3 regions of the Pantoea deleyi genome follow, and region 3 is predicted to be linked to each of the others. Evidence: predicted binding sites of a transcription regulator. Region 3 holds the regulator's gene; each other region holds the start of a gene.
What was found. The regulator PurR, encoded in region 3, represses purine synthesis genes. The targets are predictions, from matches to a motif close to CANGCAAACGTTTGCNTG.
Positions count from the first base shown of each region.

Region 1: a site for PurR is predicted at 1,861-1,878, ahead of J1C59_RS12370 (amino acid aminotransferase). Genes of this name have one in related genera too.
Region 2: a site for PurR is predicted at 2,396-2,413, ahead of purE (5-(carboxyamino)imidazole ribonucleotide mutase). Genes of this name have one in related genera too.

Region 1 is NZ_CP071405.1:2,611,788-2,615,963, forward strand. Features, by position in the region: gene asnS (asparagine--tRNA ligase) at 1-288, shown strand, start outside; gene J1C59_RS12365 (porin) at 589-1,710, shown strand; gene J1C59_RS12370 (amino acid aminotransferase) at 1,942-3,132, shown strand; gene J1C59_RS12375 (MBL fold metallo-hydrolase) at 3,199-3,828, opposite strand; gene mepK (peptidoglycan L,D-endopeptidase MepK) at 3,868-4,176, opposite strand, start outside.
Region 2 is NZ_CP071405.1:2,925,399-2,929,574, reverse strand. Features, by position in the region: gene ybbP (putative ABC transporter permease subunit YbbP) at 1-489, shown strand, start outside; gene purK (5-(carboxyamino)imidazole ribonucleotide synthase) at 744-1,808, opposite strand; gene purE (5-(carboxyamino)imidazole ribonucleotide mutase) at 1,805-2,311, opposite strand; gene lpxH (UDP-2,3-diacylglucosamine diphosphatase) at 2,443-3,159, opposite strand; gene ppiB (peptidylprolyl isomerase B) at 3,159-3,653, opposite strand; gene cysS (cysteine--tRNA ligase) at 3,866-4,176, shown strand, end outside.
Region 3 is NZ_CP071405.1:2,177,182-2,181,357, reverse strand. Features, by position in the region: gene punC (purine nucleoside transporter PunC) at 1-214, opposite strand, end outside; gene punR (DNA-binding transcriptional activator PunR) at 322-1,227, shown strand; gene purR (HTH-type transcriptional repressor PurR) at 1,224-2,249, opposite strand; gene cydH (cytochrome bd-I oxidase subunit CydH) at 2,532-2,621, shown strand; gene J1C59_RS10230 (C40 family peptidase) at 2,670-3,467, opposite strand; gene J1C59_RS10225 (Grx4 family monothiol glutaredoxin) at 3,833-4,168, shown strand.

The DNA.
Region 1 (4,176 bases), 430 kb from region 3:
GACGATGGCAAAACCGTGGCAGCGATGGATGTTCTGGCGCCAGGCATCGGTGAGATCATCGGCGGTTCACAGCGTGAAGAGCGTCTGGATGTGCTGGATGCGCGTCTGGAAGAGATGGGGCTGAATAAAGAAGATTACTGGTGGTATCGTGACCTGCGTCGCTACGGTACCGTGCCACATTCTGGTTTCGGCCTGGGCTTTGAACGTTTAATCGCCTATGTTACCGGCGTACAGAATGTCAGGGATGTTATCCCCTTCCCGCGTACCCCACGCAACGCGAGTTTCTAAGTTTCAGCATTAAATATAAGAAATTCATATATATAAAGAGGTCGGCACTGCCGGCCTTTTTTTATTTTTGTAAATTTTGAGATGTCTCACAAAGTTCCGTGTTTTTTACATTTTGTAATACATATTTTCCTTTAGAAACCAGATTACGAGTTTAGTAGCATTTTCGCGCTAGAATTACGGCGGGGGGGATGGAAAGATGCGTGCAGACACAGGAAGACACCAAACTTCGCTCAGGGTTCCGTAAAGATTTCCTGACGGCAGTGGCAGGTGTACAAATAACTCCAATGAGGGTAATGAATAATGATGAAGCGCAATATTCTTGCAGTGGTTATCCCTGCTCTGTTAGCCGCCGGCGCCGCCAATGCTGCCGAAATCTATAACAAAGACGGCAACAAACTGGACCTGTACGGTAAAGTCGACGCACGTCACACATTCTCTGACAGTGCAGGCGATGACGGCGATAACTCTTATGTTCGCTTCGGCTTCAAAGGCGAAACTCAGATCAACGATCAGCTGACCGGTTACGGCCAGTGGGAATACAACGTTCAGGCCAACAAATCTGAAGGTGATGACGCACGTGACGGTACCAAAACCCGTCTGGGCTTTGCCGGTCTGAAATTCGGCGATGCCGGCTCAATCGACTACGGCCGTAACTACGGTCTGGTTTACGATGCAATCGGCTGGACCGATATGCTGCCAGTGTTCGGTGGTGACTGGGGCAGCTCAGACAACTTCCTGAACGGCCGCAGCACTGGTCTGCTGACCTACCGCAACACCAACTTCTTCGGCCTGGTTGATGGCTGGGACTTCGCAGTTCAGTATCAGGGTAAAAATGACCGTACTGATACTACTCGTGCTAACGGCGACGGCTGGGGCGTATCAACCAGCTACACCTCACCAATTGGTGTTGGTATCGTAGGTGCTTACAGCAGCAGCGACCGTACTGATTCACAGGCAGCAGGTGTTACTGATGTCAATGGTAACGTAATCGGACAGGGCAAACGTGCTGAGAACTGGGCAACCGCGCTGAAATATGATGCGAACAACGTTTACCTGGCAGCAATGTATGGTGAAGGCCGTAACTCTTCATACTTTACCGCTACCATTCCTGGTACCACACCTAACACTACTGCTTCAGCAAATGCCACCATTAACAAAACTCAGACTATTGAGTTAGTTGCTCAGTACCAGTTCGACTTCGGTCTGCGTCCATCCCTGGCTTACGTACAGCAGAAAGGCAAAGATATCGAAGGTATCGGCGATGCTGACCTGTACAAATACTTCGACGTTGGCGCGACTTACTACTTCAACAAAAACATGTCTACCTACGTTGATTACAAAATCAACCAGCTGGATGATAACAACCGCCTGAATCTGAACACAGACGACGTGGTGGGTGTTGGTATCGTTTACCAGTTCTAATCCTGCTTCAGCATGTTGAAAAACGGGGCTCAGGCCCCGTTTTTTTATGGCTGCGATTTGAGATATCCGCGTTTTACGCCACCTTTCCCCGTGCTTCTTCATTCTGGTTTGTTCCTCTCGTCATCTGCAGCGCAAAATGCAGGAATTTGTCTCGCAAACGGTTGGCATTTGCCCGGTCGGGCGCTAACCTGAGAGTCCTCTTGCTTAAGTTCACGCTAATGGACCTGACACATGTTTGAATCGATCTCTGCTGCACCCGCCGATCCTATTCTTGGGCTGGCCGATCTGTTTCGTGCCGACGACCGCCCTGAAAAAATCAATCTGGGTATCGGCGTTTATAAAGACGAAACCGGCAAGACCCCGGTGCTGACCAGTGTTAAAAAGGCTGAGCAATACCTGCTGGAAAACGAAACCACAAAAAACTATCTCAGCATTGATGGTCTGGCGGATTTCGCCCGCTGCACGCAGGCCCTGCTGTTCGGCAACCAGAGCCCCCTGATTACCGCCAGCCGCGCGCGCACCGCGCAGACGCCGGGCGGTACAGGCGCACTGCGTGTTGCAGCCGATTTTCTTGCTACGCAGACCACGGTGAAGCGGGTCTGGATCAGCAATCCAACCTGGCCAAATCATCACAATGTGTTTAAAGCCGCCGGTCTTGAAGTCTGTGACTATCACTATTACGACGCAGAAACCCATTCGCTGGACTTTGAAGGGATGATCGCGTCGCTGCAGCAGGTTCAGCCAGGTGATGTGGTGCTGTTCCACGGCTGCTGCCATAACCCGACCGGGATTGACCCGACAGCAGAGCAGTGGCAACAGCTGGCGCAGCTCTCTCAGGCCAATGGCTGGCTGCCGTTATTCGATTTCGCCTACCAGGGCTTTGCCCGTGGTCTGGAGGAAGACGCAGAGGGTCTGCGCATCTTTGCCGCCTCACATCAGGAGCTGATTGTCGCCAGCTCTTACTCCAAGAACTTTGGTCTCTACAACGAGCGTGTGGGTGCCATCACGCTGGTGGCCGCGGAGGCGGGCGTAGCCGATACCGCGTTCAGCCAGGTGAAATATACGATCCGCTCCAACTACTCTAACCCGCCAGCGCATGGTGCGGCGGTGGTCGCCACGATCCTGGGCAATGACACGCTGCGCACGATCTGGGAACAGGAGCTGTCGGATATGCGTCAGCGCATCCAGCGCATGCGTCAGCTGTTTGTAAACACCCTGGCGGAAAAAGGCGCACAGCGCGATTTCAGCTTTATTATTAAACAGAACGGTATGTTCTCGTTCAGCGGCTTAACCAAAGAACAGGTGATCCGCCTGCGGGAAGAGTTTGGCGTCTATGCCGTCAACTCAGGCCGCGTGAACGTGGCGGGCATGACGCCAGACAATATGTCGGCGCTGTGTGAAGCGATTGTCGCCGTGCTGTAACGCAGACGACGAAACAAAAAATGGGCCGGATGGCCCATTTTTTTATGGCAGGAAAAAGGCGTTTTTTTACTGCAGGAAAGGGTTGCTGATGCGTTCATGACCCAGCGTGGAGATCGGGCCGTGACCGGGCAGAAACGTCACATCATCGCCCAGCGGCAGCAGTTTGCTGCGGATAGCCGCGATTAACTGCTGATGATCGCCCTGCGGGAAGTCAGTGCGCCCGATGCCGCCATTGAAAATGACGTCACCGGAGATCAGCAAGCGCCATGGACGATCAAAGAACACAACATGTCCGGGCGAGTGTCCCGGACAGTGCAGCACCTCCAGCGTGGTCAGACCGACCTGCACGCTCTCGCCCTCTTCCAGCCAGCGATCGGGGGTAAAAGGCGCGCACTCTTCCAGTCCGAACATCCGGCTCTGCGTGGGCAACGCTTCCAGCCAGAAAGCATCGCGCTTTTGCGGCCCCACAATCTGAACGTCATAGAAGGCGGCCAGCTCCACGGCGGCCCCGACATGATCCAGATGGCCATGCGTCAGCAGGATCTGAGCGGGTTTGAGACTAAGCTGTTCCAGCGTTTGCTTAATCAGTTCAGCATCGCCGCCGGGGTCGACCAGCGCGGCTTCACGCGTGGTCTCGCACCAGATAACGGAACAGTTCTGAGCAAAGGCTGTAACAGGAATAATGTGATAATTCATAACGCTCCATGACCGGCTCACGCAGCGTTGCCGGTGTCGTTACCAGTGCCTGACCGGCCCGGTGTCAATGTGCACAAAGTTACTGCGGGGGTAATATCCTACACCACCGGCGCGCAGAGATAACGCCGCTTTGCGTACATTCGCTAACGAAACCCCTTCAATATGAAAATCCATCGCCTGACCTTTGGTGTGATAGCTGTGCTTGGCGACCCCAGGTCCGCTCTCGCGCAGCATGTTATTGGTGGCCAGAGAGCGATAGCCCGACACCAGCTGGATCGGCTTGCGCATGCCCAGCAGGGCCTGCAGACGGAAGATTTGGTCAAACAGATGGGGGTCGATGCTTTTTAC
Region 2 (4,176 bases), 750 kb from region 3:
GATCCGGCGCTGCTGGCCCAGCTGAACCGCGCCTTTCCGACGCTGAGTCTGCTGGATATCGGCAGCATTATGCGGCAGATCGGTCAGGTGCTGACGCAGGTCAGCCAGGCACTGGAGATCATGGTGGTGCTGGTCACCGCCTGCGGTCTGCTGCTGCTGCTGGCGCAGATTCAGGTCGGGATGCGTCAGCGTCGGCAGGAGCTGGTCGTCTATCGCACGCTGGGGGCCGGTAAACGCCTGCTGCGCACGACGCTGTGGTACGAGTTTGCTCTGCTCGGCGTGGTCTCCGGCGTTGCGGCGGCGATGGGAGCAGAAGCGGCGCTGTGGGGATTACAGACCCGAATCTTTGACTTCCCGTGGCAGCCCGACTGGACGCTCTGGCTGGCGCTGCCGTTGTGCGGCGCGCTGCTGTTATCCCTCTGCGGCGGCTGGCTGGGAATCCGGTTACTGAAAGGAAAAGCTCTGTTCAGGAAGTTTGATGCGGCGTAGCGGCCGGGTTCAGGGCGAGACAGCCCGCTCGTTACCGCTCTGGCGATTAGCAGGGTGAAACCGGATGCAGGCGTCCTGCGGGAAGGATGGAACGCAGCGCATTACTCCGGAAAGGGACGCACCTCAGGAAGGAGGTGCGTTATCACCGGTGGCCGGCAGGGTGCCGTCTTTGCGATGTTCTCCTGACTGACAGAGAACGTTGCCATCACGCTGAGCGGCCCGGTCAGGCCGCCCTGTGAGGCGGATCGGGGCGATCAGAGCGTCTTAACTGCCCACGCAATACCGCTGGCGTACTCAGCGGGCAGCTGCGGCACCAGCGCGTTCAGCGCCGCCTTAAGCCGTTCTGTGTCGCCGTCGGTCAGATTGAGATGACCCACTTTACGGCCCGGACGTACCTCTTTGTCATACCAGTGCAGATGCACCAGCGGCTGCTGGAGCCAGCTGAGATTCACATCGGTACCAATCAGGTTGACCATCACCGACGGCGCAAAGACCACCGGCTGCGGCAGCGGCAGACTGAGAATGGCGCGCAGATGCAGCTCAAACTGGCTGATCGAGGCGCCATTCTGCGTCCAGTGGCCACTGTTATGGACACGCGGTGCCAGCTCATTGATCAGCAGTCCGTCAGGCGTGATAAAGCACTCCATCGCCATAACGCCAACATAGTTCAGCGCATGCATAATCGCACTCAGCATCGCTTCAGCCTGCTGCTGCTGTGCCCGATCGGCCTGAGGCAGGGCGACGCTGGTACGCAGAATGCCCTCCTGATGCAGGTTATGCGTCAGCGGATAGAACACGACGTTGCCATCGTGACCGCGCGCACCCACCAGCGAGACTTCACCGGAAAAGTTGATGCCCTGTTCAACGATGCATTCGCCATAGCAGGCATCCGGCAACTGATCCGTATCACCGGCGCGCAGACGCCACTGACCGCGTCCGTCGTAGCCGCCAGTGCGGCTTTTCACAATCGCCAGCTCGCCCAGGGTGTCAAACACCGCCGGCCATTCGCTTTTGTCCGACAGCAACTGCCAGGGCGCAGTGGCCAGGCCAAGCTCGTCCAGCAGCTGCTTCTGCGTCAGACGATCGGCCAGACGTGGAAAAATATCGCGGTTAACAAAGGCCGGATGGCTGGCCAGCTCGCGCGTCAGCGCGGTCTCCGGCCAGCGTTCGATCTCGGCGGTGATCACGCTGTCGGCGATCGGCAGGGCGGCAGGATCGGCGTCCAGACCTACCGGATAAACGGCGATGCCCAGAGGTTCACCCGCCTGGCGCAACATACGACCTAACTGGCCGTTGCCCAGTACGCAAACCGGCTTCATGCTTCCTCCCGCGGATCGGGGTGGTTAAGCACCTCATCGGTCTGGCTCTGACGCCAGGTGTCGAGACGTGAGGCCAGCGCGCTGTCATGCAGCGCCAGAATCTGCGCCGCCAGCAGGGCGGCATTGGCGGCACCGGCTTTACCGATCGCCAGCGTGCCAACCGGAATACCGCGCGGCATCTGCACGATCGAGTAGAGACTATCGACGCCGCTCAGCGCCGCGCTCTGCACCGGTACACCCAGCACCGGCACCAGGGTTTTGGCTGCCAGCATCCCCGGCAGATGGGCTGCGCCACCTGCACCCGCGATAATCACCTGAAAACCGTTGTCCGCCGCGGTTTCGGCGAAGCTGAACAGTTTATCCGGGGTGCGGTGCGCAGAGACCACTTCAACATGAAAAGGGACGTCCAGGCTGGTAAGAATGTCAGCGGCGAACTGCATGGTGGCCCAGTCACTTCTGGAACCCATAACAATGGCGATGCGAGCCGGGGCGTTGGATGACATGCGGTCAACTCCTGTGGATGAACAAACAGACCTGGCCGGGCGGACAGGTTTTGAAGGGCACCGAGAATAGCATGACAGACGCGGAAGGAAAACGGTTGCGTCACGCTTAATGCCGTCGGTTTGACGGCCGATCAGAAGTCAAATTCAGTGAGCTGAATGCCACTGGCGTCGAGCTGAATCATGGAACCCCGTTCGTGCCAGGCACCCAGTACCGCGCGCTGTGCCGTTTCGCCCTGCACTTCCAGCGTATGAATTGCCGGGCGGTGAGTGTGGCCATGGATCAGCAGCGGCACCTGGTGGCGCTGCAGGGTTGCGACGACCGCATCCGGGTTCACATCCATGATGCTCTGAGATTTGTGCTGGTTAGCCTGTTTGCTGTCGGCCCGCATCCGCGCGGCAATCCGCTTGCGGATCCGCAGAGGCAGCGCCAGAAAGAGCCGCTGGATCCAGGGATTATGTACTTTGGCGCGAAAGCGCAGATACCCCGCGTCGTCCGTGCAGAGCGTATCACCGTGCATGATCAGTACGCGCTGACCGTAGAGCGTCAAGACCTGCTCTTCCGGCAGCAGCGTCATGTTGCTGGCCCGTGCAAAGCGGCGGCCCAGCAGGAAATCGCGGTTGCCATGAATAAAGTAAACCGGCACCGGCAGGGCGCGCAGGGCATCGGCAACCTGCTGATGCAGCGGATTGGGATCGTCATCGCCTATCCAGGCTTCAAACAGATCGCCGAGAATATAGAGCGCGTCGCAGTGAGGAGCTTCGCGCGCTAAAAAATGCAGAAAACCGGCGGTAATCGCCGGTTCTTCCTGACACAGATGGAGATCTGCGATAAACAGCGTGCGCGACATTACTCGCTGACGGTCACTTTCTGGATAACGACGTCATCTTTTGGCACATCCTGGTGCATACCGCTGCGGCCGGTAGAGACGGCTTTGATCTTCTCTACCACATCCATGCCTTCAACCACTTCTGCAAACACGCAGTAGCCCCAGCCCTGAACGCTTTCATCACGGAAGTTCAGGAAGTCGTTGTCAGCGACGTTGATGAAGAACTGTGCGGTCGCAGAGTGCGGCGCAGAGGTACGCGCCATAGCCAGCGTACCTTTGGTGTTTTTCAGGCCGTTGTTCGCTTCGTTTTTGATTTCAGCTTTGGTTTCTTTCTGCTTCATGCCGGGTTCGAAACCGCCGCCCTGGATCATAAAGCCGTTGATGACACGGTGGAAAATAGTGTTGTCGTAAAAACCTTCACGGCAGTAATCCAGGAAGTTCTGTACGGTGGCCGGCGCTTTATCATCGAAAGTTTTGATTACGATATCGCCATGGTTCGTCTGGAAAGTTACCATTTTTGTTGTCCTGTAAAGGTTGTGATCAGTAGCTGAGGTCGCTCTGTTATCTGGCGTACCCCTTTTAGTCGACGGTTCTTATATCATAATTTCCGATGACGCGTCAGCAGCGCGGCGCAGTTGGCTTGCTTTGCGTCGCGCGAGCGATAAAAATACGGCACAATGTCTGGATACTTAAAAGTGTCAACCACACGCGAAAACGGAACCGTTCAATGCTTAAGATTTATAACACCCTGAGTCGACAGAAAGAGGAATTCAAACCCATTCATGCCGGTAAAATCGGGATGTATGTTTGCGGCATCACGGTGTATGACCTCTGTCACATTGGTCATGGGCGGACGTTCGTGGCGTTTGATGTGGTGTCGCGCTATCTGCGCTACCTCGGGTATGAGCTTAGCTATGTGCGTAATATTACGGACATTGATGACAAGATCATCAAACGTGCCAATGAAAATGGCGAAAGCATCGAAACCCTGACCAATCGTATGATTGGCGAAATGCATAACGATTTTGCCGCCCTGGG
Region 3 (4,176 bases):
GCTTGCGGCCAATGCGGTCCGACAGCGGCCCCCAGAAGAGCTGGCCACAGGCAAAGCCGGCCAGAAAGAGACTCATACTGGCGCTGATCAGGCCGGGCGAGGTATTAAAGCTCTGCTGCATCGCTCCGAAGGCGGGCAGGTACATATCCGTGGCCAGAAAGCCCAGCATACTCAGCAGGGCAAGATAGGGCATAAATCCTTTATTCGATAACATCTGATTCTCATTTTTGCAGGATGAACGCGGCAGAGTGTAAAAGGTGCGTTTGCCGCTGTGAAACGCTAATATTTGCCGATTGCTGTTAAAAATTTTGAAGGCAGATTATGTGGTCCGAATATGCATTAGAGGTGGTTGACGCCGTGGCGCGCGGCGGCAGCTTCAGCGCGGCCGCGCAGGAGTTGCATCGGGTGCCCTCTGCCATCAGCTATACTGTGCGTCAGCTGGAGACCTGGCTGGCGGTGCCGCTGTTCGAGCGTCAGCATCGGGAAGTGGTATTGACCCCGGCAGGGGAACATTTCGTCCGCGAAGGGCGCAGCGTCATCAAAAAAATGCTCGCCACCCGCCGACAGTGTCAGCAGCTGGCAAATGGCTGGCGCGGCCAGCTGAGCATCGCCGTTGACCGCATCGCCAAGCCTCAGCGCACCCGCCAGCTGGTCAAAGATTTCTATCGTCACTTTCCGGATATGGAGCTGAGCATCAGTTATGAGGTGTTCAATGGCGTCTGGGATGCGCTGGCCGACGGGCGGGTGGAGATCGCGATTGGCGCGACCCAGGCGATACCGGTAGGGGGGCGTTTTGCCTTCCGCGATATGGGCACGCTCAACTGGCGCTGCGTGGTCGCGCCCGATCATCCGCTGACGCAGGCGAGCCAGATCGATGACGATACGCTGCGCAGCTGGCCGTCGCTGGTGCTGGAAGATACCTCGCGGGCGCTGCCGCGCCGCATGACGTGGACGCTGGATAATCAGCGCAGGCTGGTGGTGCCGGAGTGGCAGACCGGGCTGGAGTGTGTGCAGGCGGGCTTGTGTGTGGCGATGGTGCCGGGCCATCTGGCCAGGCCGCTGCTCGACAGCGGCGAACTGGCCGAACTGACGCTGCCGGTTCCCTTTCCGGACAGTCCCTGCTGCGTCAGCTGGGCAGAAGATCGCGCATCACCGGCGACAGGCTGGTTGCTCAGCTATCTGGGCGATGCGCAGACGCTTAATCAGGAGTGGTTAAGCGAAGATTAACGACGGTAGTCGCGGAACGGACCATCGGCCACGGAGCGGCGTTCGATCAGCGTCGGGTGAACCTCGATGGTCTGCGACACTTCACGTTTGCTGGTGATGCGGTCCAGCAGCATATCCAGCGCCTTCTCACCCAGCTGGGCCTTGGGCTGATGAACCGTGGTCAGGGCTGGCGCGAAATAGCGGGCGTTGCGCACGTTATCATACCCGATCACCGAAATATCCTGAGGCACGCGCAACCCCATCTCGTCGGCGGCGCAAATCGCCCCCATCGCCATGATGTCACCGCCACAGAACACCGCCGTGGGGCGCTGCTTCTGCGACAGGATCTGCTGCATCGCCTGATAGCCTGACTCCGGCTCGAAGTCACCCTGCACGATCCATTCCGCGCGCGGCTGAATGTTCGCCTCTTCCAGCGCCTTCAGGAAACCGGCATGGCGGCCGCCGCCGGTATTGCGCTCCATCTGGCCGGGGATCGCGCCAATATCACGGTGTCCGCGTTCGATCAGATAGCGGCCGGCCAGATAGCCACCCTGGAAGGCGTTATCCAGCACCGTGTCGGTGAAGTCGGCGCGGGATTCGCCCCAGTCCATCACTACCATCGGGATGTTGCGGTTCTCTTCCAGCATCTGCAGCAGATCGTCCGGGTATTCGGAGCACATCACCAGCAGGCCATCCACGCGCTTCTGCGCCATCATGCTGAGATAGGCACGCTGCTTTTGCAGATCGTTGTGCGCATTGCCCAGAATCAGCGTGTAGCCCTTATCGAAGCAGTGATTCTCGACGGCTTCGATGATTTCAGCAAAGTAGGGGGCTTCGCTTGAGGTGGCCAGCAGCCCCAGCGTGCGCGTGTGGTTCACTTTCAGGCTGCGTGCCACGGCGCTGGGTGAGTAGTGCAGTTCCTTGATCGCCTGCCAGACCGCTTCGCGCGTCTCTTCAGCCACAAAGCGGGTTTTATTGATGACGTGCGAAACGGTGGTCGTGGAGACGCCAGCGCGTTTTGCCACATCTTTAATTGTTGCCATGAAAATCGGACTCCGGTGCTTATCTAACTCTCTGATAAGCGTAGTGTTAAACGTTTGCGTCTGCTCAGGGTTTTTTCCGCAAAAATGCAGCGTTCCTGGCCGGTAATCTGACCGCAGGCGGAGGAAAAACCGCCTGAAAAGATGCGCAAACGGAATCAGAGTTGCGCGCGTTGCGCAACAAAGGCGGGATTCTAACAAGGCTGGGCGGATAAAACGAGATTTTTACCGGGTCGTGTGGGAAAATGGAATAACCCTGTAAACTGTGTGACTAAGGAACAAGCTGTGAGTACTGACCTCAAACTGGCCTTAATGACCGCCGTCGGCTGTCTGCTGATGATTGTGGCCTTTAGTTTTACTGCCATTCTGCACTGATAAAAAAAAGCCGGGATTGTCCCGGCTTTTTTCTTTCTGTCGTGTGGCTCAGCGGATGGTTTTTGGCGTCATCACCCGGCGGGCGCCGATGTAGTGGCGCTGCCAGTAATCTTCCCCTAACGCGCTGATCTGGATATCTTTACCGGTGCGTGGCGACTGAATAAACTTGCCATCGCCCAGGTAGACGCCGACATGGTCGGCGGTGCCGCGGCCATTGATGCGGAAGAAGACCAGATCGCCTTTCTCCAGCGACTCACGCTTGATTGGCGCGGCGTCACGCAGGTGATACATCTCGTTGGCGGTACGCGGGATTTTGAATTTCACCAGATCCTTATAGGCGTACCAGACCAGGCCGCTGCAGTCGAAACCGGTGTGTGGCGAGGTTCCCCCCCACTGGTAGGGTTTACCCAGCTGGCCCATCAGTTTGGTCATCGCCGTTTCACGCGCCTTCTGGTAACGCTGGCGGTGAGATTTGCTCATTTTAATGGTGCCGGTTTCGCGGGTGTCGGCGTCGGCGGTTTTCAGCGTACGCTGATGACCATAACGTTTCTTGTCGTGATTCTTGCTGATGCGGGCGGTTTTAAGCGAGGTCTTCTTAGCAGGTGTCTGGGTCGCGGTGAGTTCAGCTTTTTTCTGTTTTTTCGTTTTAAGTTTCTGAACAGGCGTGACACGCGGTTTTTTGGAGACCGTTTTGACGGGGCGACGCTTGCGACGCTCATCGTCGCGCGCACTCTTTTTCTCTGCTTTATGCGCACTCACGTTCACCGGCGCGTGAGGCGACGCAGCGGCGGTGTTGAAAAACAGTTGCGCAAAAGCCAGCATGAAAAGCGTAATGATTAAACGCATAGTCCGTTAATGAGTTAAGTTGTCATGGCCACTACGCACCGTGACAAAGTTGAGATTAATCTGATCGAGGATCAGCGCCCAGGCCATTCTAGTCCAGTTCTTTTGAAAACTGTAAGGTCTTTTATTATTAATCTTTGTAACCGCTGAAATTGTGTTGAAAATGAACATTTTCAGCATCTTATATCAGCAAATTTATTACGAATTATTAATCTGTTACCCACTGTTAATCATCAGGAAACGTGACGCATTGCGGCTTAACTTAACCAGGATGGCTATTCAGGCGGGCAGCAGGCAAAATCTCGTTTTCAGTCCAGCTGCGAAGTCGCTACAATAAACAAACACGAAGTCGCGAATTAAGGAAGGCAATTATGAGTACTGTAGAAAAAATTCAGCGCCAGATCGCAGAAAATCCGATCCTGCTGTACATGAAAGGTTCCCCGAAACTGCCTAGCTGCGGTTTCTCTGCGCAGGCGGTGCAGGCGCTGTCAGCCTGTGGTGAGCGGTTTGCTTACGTGGATATTCTGCAGAACCCGGATATTCGTGCCGAGCTGCCGAAATACGCTAACTGGCCTACCTTCCCGCAGCTGTGGGTGGATGGCGAACTGGTCGGCGGTTGCGACATCATCGTTGAGATGCTGCAGCGCGGCGAACTGCAGTCGCTGATTAAAGAGACCGCAGAAAAATTTAAAGAAGCAGAATAAAAAAAGGC